3 regions of the [Clostridium] hylemonae DSM 15053 genome follow, and region 1 is predicted to be linked to each of the others. Evidence: predicted binding sites of a transcription regulator. Region 1 holds the regulator's gene; each other region holds the start of a gene.
The links. The regulator Rex, encoded in region 1, represses fermentation and respiration genes when NADH is low (regulators of the CRP and FNR family bind a similar motif). The targets are predictions, from matches to a motif close to ATTGTTAANTANTTAACAAT.
Positions count from the first base shown of each region.

Region 2: the regulator Rex is predicted to act here: its motif matches at 2,863-2,882, upstream of LAJLEIBI_RS13010 (trans-4-hydroxy-L-proline dehydratase activase).
Region 3: the regulator Rex is predicted to act here: its motif matches at 2,425-2,444, upstream of LAJLEIBI_RS07365 (Zn-dependent hydrolase).

Region 1 covers NZ_CP036524.1:1,775,804-1,781,793, forward strand. Annotated here, with positions in the region: gene LAJLEIBI_RS08110 (flavodoxin family protein) at 1-96, shown strand, start outside; gene LAJLEIBI_RS08115 (helix-turn-helix domain-containing protein) at 151-1,011, opposite strand; gene LAJLEIBI_RS08120 (ABC-F family ATP-binding cassette domain-containing protein) at 1,165-3,084, opposite strand; gene LAJLEIBI_RS08125 (redox-sensing transcriptional repressor Rex) at 3,238-3,888, shown strand; gene LAJLEIBI_RS08130 (bifunctional ADP-dependent NAD(P)H-hydrate dehydratase/NAD(P)H-hydrate epimerase) at 4,010-5,509, shown strand; gene alr (alanine racemase) at 5,510-5,990, shown strand, end outside.
Region 2 covers NZ_CP036524.1:2,789,088-2,795,077, reverse strand. Annotated here, with positions in the region: gene LAJLEIBI_RS13030 (DUF1284 domain-containing protein) at 56-445, opposite strand; gene LAJLEIBI_RS13025 (biotin transporter BioY) at 436-984, opposite strand; gene LAJLEIBI_RS13020 (MerR family transcriptional regulator) at 1,131-1,754, shown strand; gene LAJLEIBI_RS13015 (DUF1848 domain-containing protein) at 1,848-2,804, shown strand; gene LAJLEIBI_RS13010 (trans-4-hydroxy-L-proline dehydratase activase) at 2,961-3,869, shown strand; gene hypD (trans-4-hydroxy-L-proline dehydratase) at 3,874-5,990, shown strand, end outside.
Region 3 covers NZ_CP036524.1:1,600,513-1,606,502, reverse strand. Annotated here, with positions in the region: gene LAJLEIBI_RS07370 (NAD(P)/FAD-dependent oxidoreductase) at 1-1,022, opposite strand, end outside; gene LAJLEIBI_RS07365 (Zn-dependent hydrolase) at 1,057-2,304, opposite strand; gene LAJLEIBI_RS07360 (PucR family transcriptional regulator) at 2,531-4,201, opposite strand; gene LAJLEIBI_RS07355 (FadR/GntR family transcriptional regulator) at 4,377-5,381, opposite strand; gene LAJLEIBI_RS07350 (M20 family metallo-hydrolase) at 5,408-5,990, opposite strand, start outside.

The DNA.
Region 1 (5,990 bases):
ATGAGATTTATGCAGAAACGAACAGGCACGACAGAAACAGACAAGAACTATTGGGAAGAAAAAGGATGGCTTGGAAGAAACCGTCCATGGAAATAAACCGCCATAACAGCAGATACATGAGGCTGCCGCACTATGCGGCAGCCTCATGTATTACAGACCAGGCAATGACAGATGATTTTGTTTTTGCAGAATGAACTTTTGTGTGGGATAACCAAACTCTATGAGCAGTTCTGCCTCGGAAAAGCCTAATTGCCGGAATACTTTTCTATATCCGGTGTCGGCTTTATCGCCCTCTCTGAAAGTTGTAATACTTATCGGAACATCGGTCAAGAGTTCACCCCTTACCTTTTGCAAAAAAGCTTTGGCAATATCATTTTTTCTGTATTGCGGGTGTATTCCTAAGAAATCAATGCTCCCTGCCGCATTGTTAAATATCATTGCGCCGATGATAATATTTTTGTCTTTCATTATGAGCGCCTGCTTTTTTTGGACACTTTGTTTTAACCGCTCCAAATATTCATCTTCATTCAAGTAAGGAAAACCATCTACAACAAGACAAAGCAGATCCATCCAGGCCGGAATATCGTTTTCCACAGCATAAACAATGTCTGCCTGCCAATCAATATCTGTGCTGGTCTTTGTGGGATTATCATTCAGAATATATGTAAGCTGTAATGGGTAAAACTCCTCTGCCTCTCGATACTGGTTTGGAGTTTTTTTGTACATGTGCTTAAATACAGTGGTAAATGACTGCTGACTTTTGTAACCCGCGGTCAAAGCGATCTCAATAATAGGTTTATCGGAGAACACAAGCAGTTTAGCAGCTTCAGTCAATCTGCGCCGCTGCACATAGTCATGAATTGTCAGACCGACTGTGTCTATAAACACACGGTGCAGATGATACTTGGAATAATGGACCGCATTGGCTACTATTTCCAAATCCAGTTTGCCGGCTAAATTGCTTTCAATGTAGTCTATTGCTGCTTTTACACTTATAATGTTGATCTGCATTGCGGTCCCCTCCTTTCTCTGCAATATTATATCAGGTATTTTACACGAATCTTTCATTATTCTTGCTGTTATTATTTAATACAGGGAAAATACACGGGGCGCACATTAAGTAATCAATGCGCGCCCCGTTCTCTGGCGGGAGAGTGTCCGGGATCAATCAGCCAGCTCTTCCCATCTTATATACAATTCTTCAAGCTCTGTGTGGATTGCGGCTTTCTCTGCCGCCAGCTCCTGACATTGTACGGAATTCGTGTATACCTCTTCCTGTGTCATGAGGATGTCTATCTCAGTGTCGCGCTCTTCCAGAGCAGTGATCCGTTCTTCTGTCTTTTTCAGATCATTCTGGCGTTTCCGTTCCTTCGCCTGGGCTTCCTTTTGTTCCTGCCAGCTCAGTTTAGATTCGGACACGGCCTCCTGCGCCCGGGATAAATCTTCAGACTGCCCGGATCCGGCATATACGGCGGTAAGCTCTTCTTTCTTTTCAAGGTAGTAATCGTAATTCCCAATATAATTGACAAAGGTCTGATTCACGAGGTCAAGGATTCTTGTGGCCGTCTCGTTGATAAAGTACCGGTCATGCGACACATAAAGCACAGTGCCGGTGTAATCGTTCAAGGCTTTTTCCAGAATCTCCTTGGACGTAATATCGAGATGGTTGGTCGGCTCGTCGAGGATGAGAAAATTTGCTTCCGAGAGCATGAGCTTGGCCAGTGACACACGTCCCCGCTCGCCGCCGCTTAAGTCCCCGATCATCTTGAACACGTCGTCGCCTGTGAAGAGGAAGGCGGCCAGCATATTGCGGATCTGCGTGTTTGTGAGATGCGGATAGTCGTCGGAGATCTCTTCAAAGATCGTCTTGTCCATGTGGAGCACGTGGTGTTCCTGATCATAGTATCCTATCTCTACATTGGTTCCGAGCGTAAAGGTCCCGCTGTCGGCAGGCACTACGTTGTTCAGTATCTTAAGAAGCGTCGTCTTGCCCGTTCCGTTGTCACCGATGACGGCAACATGTTCGCCTCTTTTTATCTCAAAGCTGACATCGGAAAACAGACGCTGGGACGGAAAGGACTTGCCCAGATGCTCCACGCTCAGCACATCATTTCCACTGATGCAGGACGGCTCCAGCGACAGATGTATCTCTGTGTTCGTCTCCTTTGGTTTTTCGACCGGCTGCAGTTTGGATAGCATTTTCTCGCGGCTTTCGGCCCGTTTGACAGATTTCTCCCGGTTAAAGGAGCGGAGCTTTTCGATCACTGCCTCCTGATGTTTGATCTCCTGCTGCTGGTTCATATATTCTTTCAGCTTCGCGTCCCGTATCATCTTTTTTTTCTCGGCATACTGGCTGTAATTGCCCATGTAGACGGAGAGTGTGCCAAGTTCGATCTCAAGCACCTTCGTCACGACTCTGTTCAGAAAATAACGGTCATGTGAGACGATAAGTACGGCGCCCTGATAATTTAACAGATAGGTTTCAAGCCATGCGATGGAGTTGAGGTCCAGATGGTTCGTCGGCTCATCCAGAAGAAGAATGTCAGGCTTTGTCAAAAGAAGCTTGCCGAGAGAGACCCTGGTTTTCTGCCCTCCGGACAGTGTGTCAACGCTCTTGGCAAAATCCGATTCGTCAAACCCGAGACCTTTTAAAACCCCGGTGATCTCACTTTCATAGGCATAGCCGTTGGCCCGCTCAAAGGCAGCGGTCAGACGGTTATATGTGTCAAGGCGCGCTTTTAAAGCATCTCCTTCGAGATGCTTTAATTCCAGTTCGATCGTGCGTATCTGGCGTTCGGTCTCGATGATATCCGCCTTTGCCGTCCTCACCTCTTCATATATAGTATTGCCGCCTGTCATTTCCTGGTGCTGTGCCAGATAGCCGAGCGTCTTTCCTTTTGTGAGTATGACTTCTCCGGCGTCAGCCGGAAGCTCGCCGACCATCATTTTCAGTATGGTCGATTTTCCGGCGCCGTTTGGCCCTACGAGGGCGGCTTTCTCATAGTCTTCTATATGAAAAGACGCATCTCTTACGATGACATCTTCTCCAAATGCTTTACTTATTCCGTGACATGCCAGTATCATAACTTCCTCCCACGCCGCGCCTGCAATGCTTCAAAAGCGGGCGCTGCTACCATTCATTATATCGAAAATAGGACAAAATACAACTAAAAGTTTGACTTTGAAGTGACAATTCTATATAATATTTTTTAGAACGTAACAGGAAGGTGAGTGCTAGTGGAAGAAAGAGAAATCTCTCAGGCGGTGATACGCAGGCTGCCAAGATATTACAGATATTTGGGGGAACTGCTGGAAAACGGGGTCGAAAGAATCTCCTCCAACGATTTGAGCAAGAGAATGAAAGTTACTGCATCTCAGATTCGTCAGGACCTTAACAATTTCGGCGGTTTCGGACAGCAGGGATACGGTTACAATGTAAAGTATTTATATACAGAGATAGGCAAGATTCTCGGTCTGGAGGAAGACCACAATATTGTCATCATCGGAGCAGGTAATCTGGGACAGGCGCTTGCCAATTATGCGGCTTTTGAAAAAAGAGGGTTTATCTTAAAGGGCATTTTCGATGTGAACCCGAGGCTGAACGGTGTTTCGATCAGAGGCGTGCCGATACGCATGATGGACGAACTCAAAGACTTTGTCCAGAATAATAATGTAGAGATCGCCGTACTTACGATTCCGAAGGAAAAGGCGATCGAGGTGGCAAACATGCTTGTAGAAAATGGTGTGCGCGCGATCTGGAATTTTGCGCATACCGATCTGAATCTGCCTGACCACATTATCGTCGAGAATGTTCACCTGTCTGAAAGCCTCATGAGGCTGTCTTACAATATCAGCCGTTACAACGATGAGCACAGCGGCAAAAAATAAGGAAGTATAAAAACGTGTAACGATGGGCATGTGAAGAACAGGCTTGTCTTTACACGTTCTTTTATATACCGGGGAGCTTTGGGTGAAAAAGGTTCCGGGAAAATAACAGGAGGTGAGAGGTATGAAATATTTACTGAATGCATCCCAGATGAAGCGCGCAGACGAGTATACGACCGGCCGGCTTCGGATTCCGTCACTGGAACTGATGGAGCGTGCCGCGGCCGGGTGTGTGGATCACATGGAAGAAAGCGGCCTGGACCTGACAAATGTGTGCGTAGTATGCGGGACCGGAAACAATGGCGGCGACGGCTTTGCGGCCGCAAGGATGCTGACAGAAAAAGGGCACAGGGTCACGGCTGTTCTCTGCGGGGAAGAAGAACACTGCACAAAGGAGACAAAGGAGCAGATAAAGCGGCTGAGGCAGACGGGCGCCGCAATCACTACGGAATTCAGGGAAGACAGCTACAGTGTGGTCATTGATGCACTGTTCGGCGTCGGATTAAACCGTGAGATCGAAGGAAAACGCAGGGAGCTTATTGACGCCATGAACCGCTCCGGGGGATTTAAGCTGGCGGTCGACATTCCGTCCGGCGTGTGCGCGGACAGCGGCGCTGTCATGGGGACTGCCTTTCGGGCGGACGCGACAGTGACGTTCCAGGAGATGAAGCTTGGCATGGAATTATATCCGGGAAAAGAGTATGCTGGTAAGACAGTGACAGTCAATATAGGGATAGATACGTCAGAGATAAAAAAGGAAAAAGACGCGGCATTTACGTATGAATGCGGTGAGTATAAAAGCCTGCTTCCGGTGCGCAGGGCGGATTCCAACAAAGGTACTTATGGCAGGGTGCTGGTCATCGCGGGAAGCAGGGGCATGTCGGGGGCGGCTTACCTGAATGCCAGAGCAGCGTATACGGCGGGCGCGGGACTCGTTCAGATCTATACGTCGGAGGATAACCGCGTGATACTGCAGACGCAGCTGCCCGAGGCCATCATCAGGACATATGACTTTTACGATGAAGTGGAATTGTTAAAGCTCCTGAACTGGGCTGATGTCGTAAGTGTCGGTTCAGGGATCGGAACGAGTGACAAATCACGAAAGATACTCAGGACGGTTATGGAGAATGTGGAGGTGCCGTGTGTGATAGACGCGGACGGACTGAATCTGATAGCAGACCATAAGAAGTATCTTGACCGGCTGAGGCATGAAAACTTTATATTCACCCCCCACATGAAAGAAATGTCCCGTATGACAGGCAAAGATATTCCGCAGCTGAGAGCGCGCAGAATAGAGATACTGCGTGAATTTGCAGAAGAGTACAGTGTCACGTGTGTGCTTAAGGATGCCCGGACAGTTACCATGCCTGCGGGAGGCCGTCCTTATGTGAATCTGTCCGGAAATGCATCTATGGCCAAGGCCGGTTCAGGTGATGTGCTCGCCGGTATAATTGCCGGTCTGCTCGCGCAGGGACTGGACCTGACAGACGCCGCAGTGCTTGGGACATATCTTCACGGCAGGGCGGGAGAACTGGCAAGCCGTGACAAGGGGAGTTACAGTGTCATGGCCTCTGACCTGATCGAATACACAGGGAGAGCCATGAAGGAAGAGGAGGACAGATAGATGAAAGCGTATAACAGAGTATGTGCCAGGATAGACCTGGATGCAGTGGAATATAATATAGAAATGATGAAGAATAACGTCCGGGACGGCGCAAAGATGCTCGGTGTTGTCAAGACAGACGGTTACGGACACGGTGCGGTACAGATCGCAAAGATGCTCTCGCCGAAGGATTATATGTGGGGATTTGCGGTTGCCACACTTGACGAGGCTGTTGTCCTTCGCCATGGAGGGATCGAAAAACCGATCCTCGTTCTCGGATGCATTTTCCCCGATCAGCGGGAGGATATGATAAAACACGACATCCGTATGACTTTGTACACCGAAGAAATGGCCCGCGAAGTGTCTGAGCTTGCGGTCAAAATAGGAAAGCAGGCATATATTCATATTAAGCTTGATACTGGAATGTCAAGACTTGGGTTCCTGATCGGGGAAGAAGCGGCGGACATCATAGAGCGCATCAGCAAAATGCCGAATCTCGTCA
Region 2 (5,990 bases), 1.0 Mb from region 1:
CCCTACATGATGCGTGCAGGTTCCGGCCTGATTTTTATGCCCGGACAGATGGAACTTATTTTTTACCGGTTATGTTTTTGCGGCAGGCGCTCACAGGGTACCAGCTGCAGCCGCCGCATATGTCTTCCAGTATTTCAGGGGTGATATGACTGCGTATGTGGGCTGTCAGTTCCTGGTATATGTATGTCTTTTCCTCGAGCCCGAAATATTCGGCAGTCTTGCGGTCAAACCGCTTCACTTTTTCGTTTTCCCGGCACAGATCGCAGGCAAGCATATCGGGACAGCAGGAACAGAGATCATCTGTGGAGAAGACAAGCTCTATCGGCGTCTTCTGCTCTGTCCGCAGACGGCGGACGACTGCATCCATATTCTTTACAAATTCCGGGCTGTAGCCTTTGCCGGAGTAGCCCTGCGTACAGAGCAGGTGGTGGGGTCTCAGACGCATGCGGCGCTCACCAGCCTTCTGTGGATCTTAAGCCCGATCGCGGCGGCGAGTCCGGCTTTTATCACTGCGGTCGGGATGAACGGAAGTACGCAGGCGGTGAAGCCGGCCCACACACTGCTGCCCGTCACAAGGCAGAACATCGCGATGCCGCCGATGTAGTTCACAGCAGTTCCCAGGATAAGGCAGATAATGAAGCCGCTGTTTGCGCGCCGGAACTTTTCTGCGCCAAGTCCGATGATATATGCCATAACAGGAAAGGTAAGAAGAAATCCTCCGGTAGGACCGATGAGATATTGGTAACCGCCGGTAAAGTTAGCCAGGACCGGTACGCCTGCGGCGCCGAGCAGTACATAGATAAGCGAAGCGGCAGCGCCCTTTTTGGCGCCGAGTATGACCGCCGCGAGCGTAACAGCAAACGTCTGCATGGTCATCGGCACCCCCATCGGCATAGGTATGGATATCTGTGCCATAATTGCGGTAACTGCAGTACACAGACTGATAGTACAGATATCTTGAATGGATAATTTTCTTTCGTTCATAGCAGCCTCCTCATAAATGATTCTGTAGGCAGTATATCTGAAAATCAAAAGATTGTCAACCTGATAAAAAATATAGTTAACAATGCAGAAAACTATTGACATTCAAGTTACTTTAAGGTGTTAGATACATGTAAGGAGGAATACATTTGACAATTAAAGAAGTAGAAAATCTCGTAGATATGAAAAAAGCAAACATCCGTTATTATGAGGACGAAGGCCTTCTGGCTCCGGAGAGAAATAAGGAAAATAATTACCGGGAGTACAGCATGCAGGATGTGGAAGATCTGAAAAAGATCAAATTCCTGAGAGTGCTCGGCGTTCCGGTGAAGGATATCAAGCTGGTAAAAGAAGGCAAACGGACAGTTTCGGACGTTGTCGGTATGAGAAAGGCAGCGCTTGAAAGAGAGCTGGCAGAGCTGTCCGAGGCGAGAGGTCTCTGTGACGAGCTTATGCATAGGAACGACACGTTTGATGAGCTGGATGTAACTCTGATGGATATGCAGAACGATTTCTTTAAGATGAGAGGAGTGAAGATAATGAAGCTGGATAAAATCTACCGTCTGGAAAGCTACAGGAATATGTGCAACAGAATATGGCAGACCGTATTTCTGATATATATGCCTGTTATGCTGTCCCTGAAATTTGTATTTCATTATGAACTGCCGTTCTGGCTGAGCGTTCCGCTGATGTTTTCCGCACTGGCGGCAGTCGCTGTGATGGGAGTGATCGATTACAGGATTGAGCACTATAAAGAAGACAGTATGAGCTAGGCATGGCAGGCTCCGGGGAATGGAATTTTTCTTCCTTTGACAACTTTATTTTTTCAGTATATTATAAGAATTAAAGGAGTCAGGAGAGCAGAGATGATAATCAGCGCAAGCAGAAGAACCGATATCCCCGCGTGTTATCCGGACTGGTTTGTCAACCGCCTGAAAGCGGGGGAGATATTAGTGCCAAATCCATACAACAGGAAAAAGATCAGCCGTATCGCCTTGTCACCGGATACGGTTGATTGTATTGTGTTCTGGACGAAGAATCCGGAGCCGCTCCTGCCCGGTCTCAAGGAGATCGACCGGCTTGGATACCGGTATTGCTTTCAGATGACTGTCACAGATTATGAGAAAGACATGGAGGAAAATATACCTTCAACAGAGGAATCGATGGCCACTTTTGTGCTGCTTGCCGAGCGTCTCGGGAGAGAGCGGGTCGACTGGAGATTTGATCCGATCATCCTGAGCGGAAAGTACACGCTTGGCTATCATCTGGAAAAGTTTGAGATGATGTGCGAATGGCTTCACAATTATACAGACCGGTGTATCATCAGTTTCATGGACGGCTGCAGAGAGAATCCTTATCCGGAGATGGAAGAGGAAGATATGCTGGAGGCGGCAAAGGGGCTGTCCGAAATTGCCGGGAAGTACAAACTCCCGCTGTACACCTGCGCTGAGAAAATAAATCTGGAGAGGTACGGCATACATCACAGCGCTTGTATCGATAAGGAGAAAATACGCAAGATCATCGGCTATAAACTTGATCTGAAAAAGGACGCCGGACAGAGAAAAGAATGCAGATGCGCGGAGAGTATTGATATTGGGATGTACGACACCTGTGTCAACGGATGCCGGTATTGTTACGCTACAGGAGGCGCTGAGAGCGCTAAGAAGAAGCATGCTCAGCACGACCCGGAGTCACCGCTTCTTGTCGGACATCTGCGCGGAGATGAGACGATCGTGGAGCGTAAGGTACAGTCCGGCAGAGATATGCAGATATCACTGTTTGACCTTCCTTACGGCGTCGGCGCGCCGAAAGATGCTTTGTGAAATGTGCACAAAAATACTGGATATAATATATTGAATTTCATGAAATGATACGCAGTTCCTTGATAAATTATTGACAAGGAGCTGTTTTTTTGCTATGTTTAGACTAAAGTACGAACGTTAGTCTAATAACAAACGAACAACGTGTGAGGTGAAGAAATGAGTTTGATAACAAGCATCCAGAAGTATTCTATCCACGACGGCGACGGGATACGGACGACGGTATTTTTTAAAGGGTGTCTGCTGAAATGCCTCTGGTGCCACAATCCGGAGACGCAGTGCTTTAAGCCCCAGCTGCTCTGTGACAGTGAGCGGTGTGCCGGGTGCGGAAGCTGCGCCGTGGTCTGTCCGCAGAATGCCGTGCGGGAAGAGGCAGGAAAGATGGTCACAGACCGGAAGCTCTGTACCGGCTGCGGCACATGTGTGGACAGCTGTAACCTGAATCTGCGGGAAGTGGCAGGGAAAGAATATACGGTCAGTGAACTGGTAAAAGAGCTGAGAAAAGACGAGATGTTCTATGAAGAATCCGGCGGCGGAGTAACACTGTCCGGCGGGGAAGTCATGATGGCGGATATGGATTACGTAGAAGAACTTGTAAAAAGGCTTGACAGGATGGGCATATCGGTGGCCATAGATACGTGCGGACAGGCGCCGTACGAAAATTTTGAACGGCTGCTCCCATATACAGATACCTTTTTGTATGACATCAAGACGATGGACAACGAGATACATAAAAAGTATATGGGCATGGGGAATGAACAGATTCTGGAGAATCTGGAACGGATCAGCAGCAAAGGCGCCCGTATATATATCCGTATTCCGGTCATACGGGAAGTAAACGGAACGAAAGAAGATATGGAAGAGATCATCAGATACCTCAGGGAGAAACAGATCAGGGTGGCGAATATAAATCTTCTCCCCTACCACAATACAGGCTCAGGAAAATATGAAAAGCTTGGGCTTACATATGGCGGAACTAAGCTTCACGCGCCGTCCGGCGAAGAGATGGAGCAGTTTGTGACACTGTTTAAACAATCAGGATTCCAGAATGTAAAAATAGGAGGTTAAGAAAATGGAAGAAAGAGGAATGAACGAACGCATCAGGAAACTCAGAAAGCTCAGCCTGGACACACCGGCACATATTGACATGGAGCGGGCCGAAAGTATGACAAAGACGTATGAGACATACGAGGGAGCCCTCTCTGTTCCGGAACTGCGCGCGCAGGTGCTGAAAGATTATTTTGCAGCGAAGACTTTATACATAGGAGAGGGAGAGCTCATTGTGGGCGAGAAAGGCGACTCTCCCCAGGCATCTCCTACATTCCCGGAACTGTGCTGCCATACGATGGAAGATATGCATGTCATGAATGACCGGGAACTCATAAGCTTTAAGGTAAAAGAAAAAGATTTTGAGACACAGGAAAAGGTGATGATCCCGTTCTGGGATAAGAGATGCATCCGCAACAAGATCCTGAGACAGATGACACCGGAGTGGAAGAAGGCGTACGAAGCAGGACTGTTTACAGAATTTATGGAGCAGCGCGGACCGGGACATACGGTTGGTTCTGTGAAAATATATGAAAAGGGATTTCTCGATTATAAGGAGGATATCCAGGCATCCATAGATAAACTGGATTTCTTTCATGATCCGGAGGCATTGGATAAGAAAAATGAGCTGGAGGGCATGAAAATTGCCTGCGACGCCATTATGATCCTCGGTGAACGGTATGCGGCTCTCGCAAGAGACCTGGCTCAGAAGGAGACAGATCCAAAGCGCAGGGAAGAACTGCTTCAGATCGCGGCCAACTGTGACGTTGTCCCGGCTCATAAGCCAGAGACATACTGGCAGGCGATCCAGATGTACTGGTTTGTACATCTCGGTGTCACGAGTGAGCTGAATCCATGGGATGCGTACAGCCCGGGGCGTCTTGACCAGCATTTGAATCCATTTTATGAAAAGGATGTGGAAGCGGGCGTTCTGGATGATGAGAAAGCGCTGGAACTGCTAGAGTGTCTGTGGGTTAAATTCAACAACCAGCCGGCACCGCCGAAGGTTGGGATCACGCTGAAAGAGAGCAGCACATACACAGATTTTGCAAACCTCAACACAGGCGGAATCGCTCCAAACGGAGAGAATGGCGTGAACAATGTAAGTTATCTCATACTGGACTGCATGGATGAGATGAAGCTGCTGCAGCCAAGTTCCAATGTACAGATCAGCAGAAAGACACCGCAGAAGTTCCTCAAACGTGCCTGTGAGATCTCACGCAAAGGCTGGGGACAGCCGGCATTCTACAACACAGAAGCTATCGTACAGGAGCTGCTCAACGCAGGAAAATCACTGGAGGATGCAAGGCGCGGCGGCACGAGCGGATGTGTGGAGACAGGGGCGTTCGGCAACGAGGCATATATTCTCACCGGATACTTTAATATACCGAAGATATTTGAACTGACACTGAACAACGGATACGATAAAGTAAGCGGGCAGCAGCTCGGCCTTGAGCTCGGATATGCGGCGGACTTCGAGACATACGAAGAACTTTACGACGCATTTAAAAAGCAGATGAAATATTTCATTGATATCAAAGTGCAGGGAAGCAATGTTATCGAGAAGATATACGCAGAAAATATGCCGGTGCCGTTCTTATCCATCATCACGAACGACTGTATCTCCAAAGGGAAAGACTACAATGGAGGCGGCGCAAGATACAATACAAAATATCTCCAGGGAGTAGGGATCGGAACGATCACAGACTGTCTGGCCGCTGTGAAGTACAACGTATATGAAAAGAAGACATTTACGATGGAAGAGCTGATGCAGGCGCTGGAGGATAATTTTGAAGGGCATGACAGGATCTGGAATATTGTGTGCAACAAGACGCCGAAATACGGAAATGACGACGACTATGCAGACAGCATCATGAAAGATGTGTTTGAATACTACAGAAGCCAGGTGACGGGACGGCCGAATATGCTCGGCGGTATGTACCGCATCAACATGCTGCCAACCACGTGCCACGTATACTTCGGTGACGTCATGATGGCAAGCCCCAACGGACGTCTGGCCCACAAGCCCGTATCCGAGGGAATCTCTCCGGAAAAAGGCGCGGATACAAACGGTCCTACATCTGTCGTGAAATCGTGTGCCAAGATGGACCACCTTCAGACAGGCGGAACACTGCTGAACCA
Region 3 (5,990 bases), 180 kb from region 1:
CCCTCTACAGGAGTCTCTCCGAGGATCGGAAGGAAATCTTTCGGCTCTGCTCGGTAGGACAGCCAGGAAGATACAAGACCGCTGTCCACGATCCCAGGCACTCTGCACTCCAGCTGGTCTAACAGGAAATCGATGAAATAGTCGTCTGTCCCGCCCGTAGCCGGAAGCTTGTCAGGATCCCACTGTCCTGCATGCATAGGATTGTTCAGGTCCATAGACAGATGGGATTTGCAGATAAAGATATTGTCGCCTGCTCTCAGGGCGTAGAACGCAGGATATTTTAATACAGGGAAGGTATAGCCTAATTTCTTTCCCGGAGGGCATAAGAAGAATGCTTCTGCCTTTGTATGCCAGATCGGGACATCCATTCCTACCATCTCACCTGTAAACTTGCTCCATGGCCCTGTACAGTCTACTACACAGTCAAATTCATAATCTTCTCCGTCGCTTGTCCTGAGCCCTTTGATCTTGTTGTTTTCCACCTTAACTTCTGTAACTTTTACGCCGGTCTTGATCGTTCCGCCGTTCTTCTGCATTTTCTTTGCATATGTATTGGAGATCATCGTTCCGTCGAAGTATCCGTCGTCCTGCGTATATCCGGCGCCGAGAATATTCTCCGTCGAGATGTCGGGAAGGATCTCTTTGATCCTGTCCTTATCGGTAATATATTCTCCTGTATAGCCGGCGGCTTTGGCAAGCGCGATGCCAGTCTTGATCGTTGCCTCTACCTTCTCGTCTGTAGCCACTACGAGTGTTCCGGTCTTGTCAAAACCTGCGGAGCCCTTTTCTTCCTCCTCCATCTTGAGATAGGACTCAAATCCATACAGTCTTACATCCCAGTATCTGTTTCTCAAAGAATCGTCAAAAAGACATACCGTTCCCGCTGATTTTGCAGTGGAAGCTCCTCCGATGGTGTCTTTTTCAAATACGACCACCTCCGCATTATCATAAAGGCTCAGATGATATCCGAGACATGTTCCTGAAATACCTCCGCCAATAATACCAATTTTTTTCTTGTCCATAACTTTACCTTCCTTTCTTTTTTCTTATATTTTTTTAACATGTGACATTCATGTCATCTACCTTGAGGATCGTTTCTAAAAGTACCCTTAAGCCCTGCCTGATATCTTCTTTTTCTGTATACTCATATCTCGAATGGCTGATGCCGTCTACACTAGGAACAAATATCATTCCCGTCGGGAACCTGGCTGTCATGATAAGGGAATCATGAAAAGCGCCGCTTGGTATCACGGCATATGGAATGTCAAGTTCCTGTACCGACTTTTCAATGCTTTCTTTCACCCACTCTGCCATAGGCGCCGGCTCGTGGTAAGAGAAACGCTCAAATGTGTAAGTCTCACCCATCTCTTTACAGATCCGTCCAAGCTGCTCTTCCAGTTTCCTTTCGATGAGCTCTATCATCTCTTTGTCCTGATCCCTTATTTCCAGGTTAAAAGTACAAGTCCCCGGAATGACATTGACAGAATTTGGGACTACCTTCATCGTGCCGACGGTGGCTACCGTATATGCGCTGCCGTACTCTTCCACGATCCGGGGCACTGCGGATATGAACCCGGCCGCTGCCACAAGAGCGTCCCTGCGGTCCGCCATCACTGTACTTCCCGCGTGGTTGGCCTCCCCTTTGACTGTGATCTCATAACGGCTCACCCCGGCGATGGAAGATACGACGCCCACAGGCGTACCGTTCTTATACAGAGAGGCTCCCTGCTCTACGTGAAGCTCCAGAAAGCAATGTATAGAATCTCTGGCTCTCTTTGCTTTGGGGACATCGGCCACATGGAGCCCGTAAGCTTTCATCACTTCGCCCCTTGTCTGTCCGTTCATGTCCTCGTCGGCCTCACTGATATGAAGCTCTTCCCCGCACATGGCGCCGCTTCCGAGAAGTCCGCTGCCAAAACGAAATCCCTCTTCGTCGGTAAACACGACGACTTCCAGCGGATGTTTCAGTCTCCTGCCGCTTTTCAGAAGTGTCTCGCAGATCTCAAGTCCTGCCACACATCCGAGCACGCCGTCATACTTTCCGCCGTCCGGAACCGTATCCAGATGGGAACCGGTCACGATGGCCGGCAGTTTTGGATTCTCTCCCTCCAGCCGGAACTTCAGATTACCGGCGCTGTCCATGACCGGCTCAAGTCCTAGCTTACGGAAATATCCTGCGAATGTCTCCCGTCCTTTTAGATCCCCGGGTGAATATGCCATTCTCGTGTAAGTTCCGTCATCCTGCGCTCCGCACTGATACAGTTCTTCCAGACGGGAAAGGACTCTTTCCAAGTTAATGTCCATAAAATCCCTCCATACTGCTTACTGACTTGGTGATTGTGCACACTTACTCTTCGCTGTCAGTAGTTCAATAAGCATACATAACTGTTGCTGACTAAATGTTTTTTATCTATATTGCACATTATAGATAATTTTTTAACATATTACATCGGTGCAAAAAGATAAAAAAAGAGAGATAATTTATCTAGTCTGGATAAACTATCTCTCTCTTCCCGATTCTTCCCGGAATTTATATGAAATCCTTATTGTAATTCTCTATCATCTTATAGACTACGAGGCCGATGCGCACTGCCAGCACTTCGTTCGCATTGTCAAAGTCAATGCCCGTTATCTTTGTGATCTTCTCTATTCTGTAGGCTGCCGTCTTATAATGTACATACAGATCCTGGGCCGTCTTGGACAGATTCTGGTTCCTGTCCAGATAAGTCTTCAGCGTTATGATCAGGTCGTCCCTCTGAGGTTTCTTATAATTATAGAGCTTCTGCAGGCCCTCCGGCACATATTCGAGCATCATGGACGAGTCGTCCAGCTGGCAGAGAAGCTTAAATATGCCCAGATCCGAGAACAGCATCGCCCGGGAATTCCCGTCCTCCGATACTTCCCCTGCCACATCCACGAACATAAACGCCTCTTTCGCCTCCTTAAAGCTCTCCGGAAGATTGATGATCCCTTCCACAAGCCTTCCGACGCCGGCCTTCACTTTCAGATACTTGTTATACGCAGACACCTCTGCCTGTACCTGTTCCGCCACTTCCTTGATCTCTCTGCGGTACTCCTCCTGCGTCTGATCCTTTTGCACCTTCTGAATCACGACGATCTTGTCCAGGTCATTATGTATCTTTGCATCCGATATATGCGCAAATATGGCTGTGCTCAGCACGTTTGTGTCCTTCACCCTGGCTTTGAAGTCCCCCTTCGCACTGCTCTCGTTCTTCATCCCAAACACAATGACCCGGTAGCATCCGTCGATCTCCACACCGAGCAGTCCTGTATTTTTCTGGAGCTCACCGATGGAGTGCACTTTCCCGTTCAGTATATTGTGCATAATATCATTTTGAAACTTCTTTTCCAGCTCTGTCACTGCATACTGCCTTGAAAATTCAAACCTGAGAGCCGTTATGGCGCTCTCTGCCGCTATGCTGTCCATCGTATTGAACGGCTGGTTCACCTCACTTACAACGAGATATATCTTTTCTCTGAAACTCATCTTCACCTGAATGACGCACTGGGACACTTCCCCGTTCTGCTTCAGATATGTGTAATTGGAATACGTTCCCGGTTCAAACGGTACGGCATCCTTCCTGATCTTAAGCTCCCCGCCGGCTCCGTCCGTAGAAGCCAGACAGGACATGTTCTGGTTAAAGACGGCGACCGGATTGCGGATCAGCTTGGCAAGCACGTCCAGAATATTTTCGATCCCTTTTCCCTTGGAATCCGGTGTCAGGGCAAGCGCCGCAAAATTATCATATGTCGTTTTAAAATATTTAAGCCTTGTCACTTCTTCATTGAACAGATGCTCCATGATAAGACTCATGATATCTCTGAATGAAAATTCAAAAGGCACCTCCAGGATAGGTATCCCGTGGGTCTCGGAAAATTCCAGCAGAAGATGGATCTTCGTGTCAGCGTTCTCCACCTTCCTGCCGCGCTTTAGAATGAGCGCACTGACACTCTTTCTCGTCAGCTCGTTGATATACACTTTAAATTCTTCGACGGTACATGACCGGAACGCATACAGTCCTGTCAGAAGAACTTCTCCGCCGTCAATAAATTTGACGATATCCGGAGCTTCGATGATCGTCACTCCTTTGATCTCTCTGTCAAGGCCGCGTTCACCGCTTATTAACTTAACATCTTTTAATTCCTCTGCCTGCAGCAGCTCTTCCACACTAAATCCCATTTTCAACCTCTCCGCTAACATTGATACTGCCCGTTTTCAGCCGCATATATCCGGCCATAAGCAGGTGACAACAGCCGGACATTTACAGTATGGCCGACTGAGAATATTTACAGTATATCACAAAAAGACACAGCCGTATAACGTAAATTGTCATACCTGTGCCTTTTTTGTCTCATTATCTGTAATTATACCTCGTGACAGACTGCTCCAGATGCTCCCCCATGGCTTTGGCAGCACCGCTGCTGTCATGGGCAAGTATAAAACGGTACACGTTCCGGTGCTCTTCATAAATAGCCTTCAGCTGCGCTTCGTCCGCCATCCCGGTACCGCTTATGTGCCGCATGAGATTACTGATCGTCTGGATCATACTTAAGATGACCCGGCTTCCGGAGCACTCTGCGATACACGTATGAAATTCTATGTCATACTCGAGAAACTCTTTCTGGTTCTGATCTTCGTACGCCCTGCGGATGAGCTCTGAGATCTCCTCAAGCTTCCGGATCCCCGCGCTCTTTGCACTGCCGGCGGCCAGCTCCGCCGCCTTCACCTCCAGAAGATTTCTGACCGTCAGTATATCCTCCACCTGGCTGCCGTTCAAGAAAAGCGACCACGACAGCGGTATTATAAAGAAGTCTGCCTCCGCGCTGCTTATATACGTCCCCTGTCCGGGACGGATATCGATCATCCCGAGAACGTCCAGCACCTTGAGCGCCTCGCGGATCGCCGAACGCCCGACATTCATCTTCTTTGCCAGCACTCTGTCCGACTCTATCTGGTCTCCCTTTTTCAGCTCTTTGTCCATCAGTTTCTCGGCAAAATACATCGTGAGCCTGAAGAGAAGTTCATCGATCCTTCCCTTTTTGGCGGCATTTCTGCTCATACGTTCCGCCGCTTCGGTCCCCGCAAGGACAATATCCATCTTCCGCACAAATTCCTCCGGCTTCATGGAAAACAGCATGGAATCCATATTCAGAGCGGCGGCGGCTGAGAGGATCACTTCATCCAGCCGTCTCCCGCCTTTGGACTCAAGATTGGAATAGGTAGCCGGGCTCATGGACGGCGTTCCCTCCCCGTCGGAAAGGAACCGGCAGATAAATTCTCTCTGGGTCATGTTGAGATATCTTCTCAGCTGGCGGAGATTTTCCTTTTTATATATTGGATTCAACTTCTGGCTGCTCATAAGTTTCTGCGCCCCGGTCCGGTCTATTATTTGTCGAGAAGCTTTTCCGCCAGCTTCTGCATGATGACAGTTCCCTTTGCAAAGTCACTGTATTTTGTAAATTCAACCGGACAATGGCTTCTTCCTTCTTTGCTTGGCAGGAACAGCATGACCGCCGGCAGGTTCTGGCCGATCTCAAGCGCGTCATGTCCTGCGCCGCTCAGCATTCTCCTGTAGCTGTATCCGAGCTCCTTACATTCTGCTTCCATAATGTCCAGCATTTCAGCGGAAAGCTCCACCGGAGTGATGGTCAGTTTGTTCTCGATCTCATAGCTTCCGCCATATTCTGCCACTTCTCTCTCAAGCGCTTTTTTGATCCTGGCGGCGATATCGTTAATGTTGTCATTATTTCTGGAACGGATGTCTACCGTGAATTCCACCTTCTCGGCCACGATATTCATTCCGCCCGGAACCGTATTGATATATCCGACCGTGGCTACCGTACCGTCTGCTTTTTCTCTTGCCCAGTCCGCGATCTTTGAGATCACTTTTGCCGCGGCATCCACAGCATCCATCCGCATATCCATCGGTGTCGTACCGGCATGATCCGCACGCCCGTTGACCGTGACC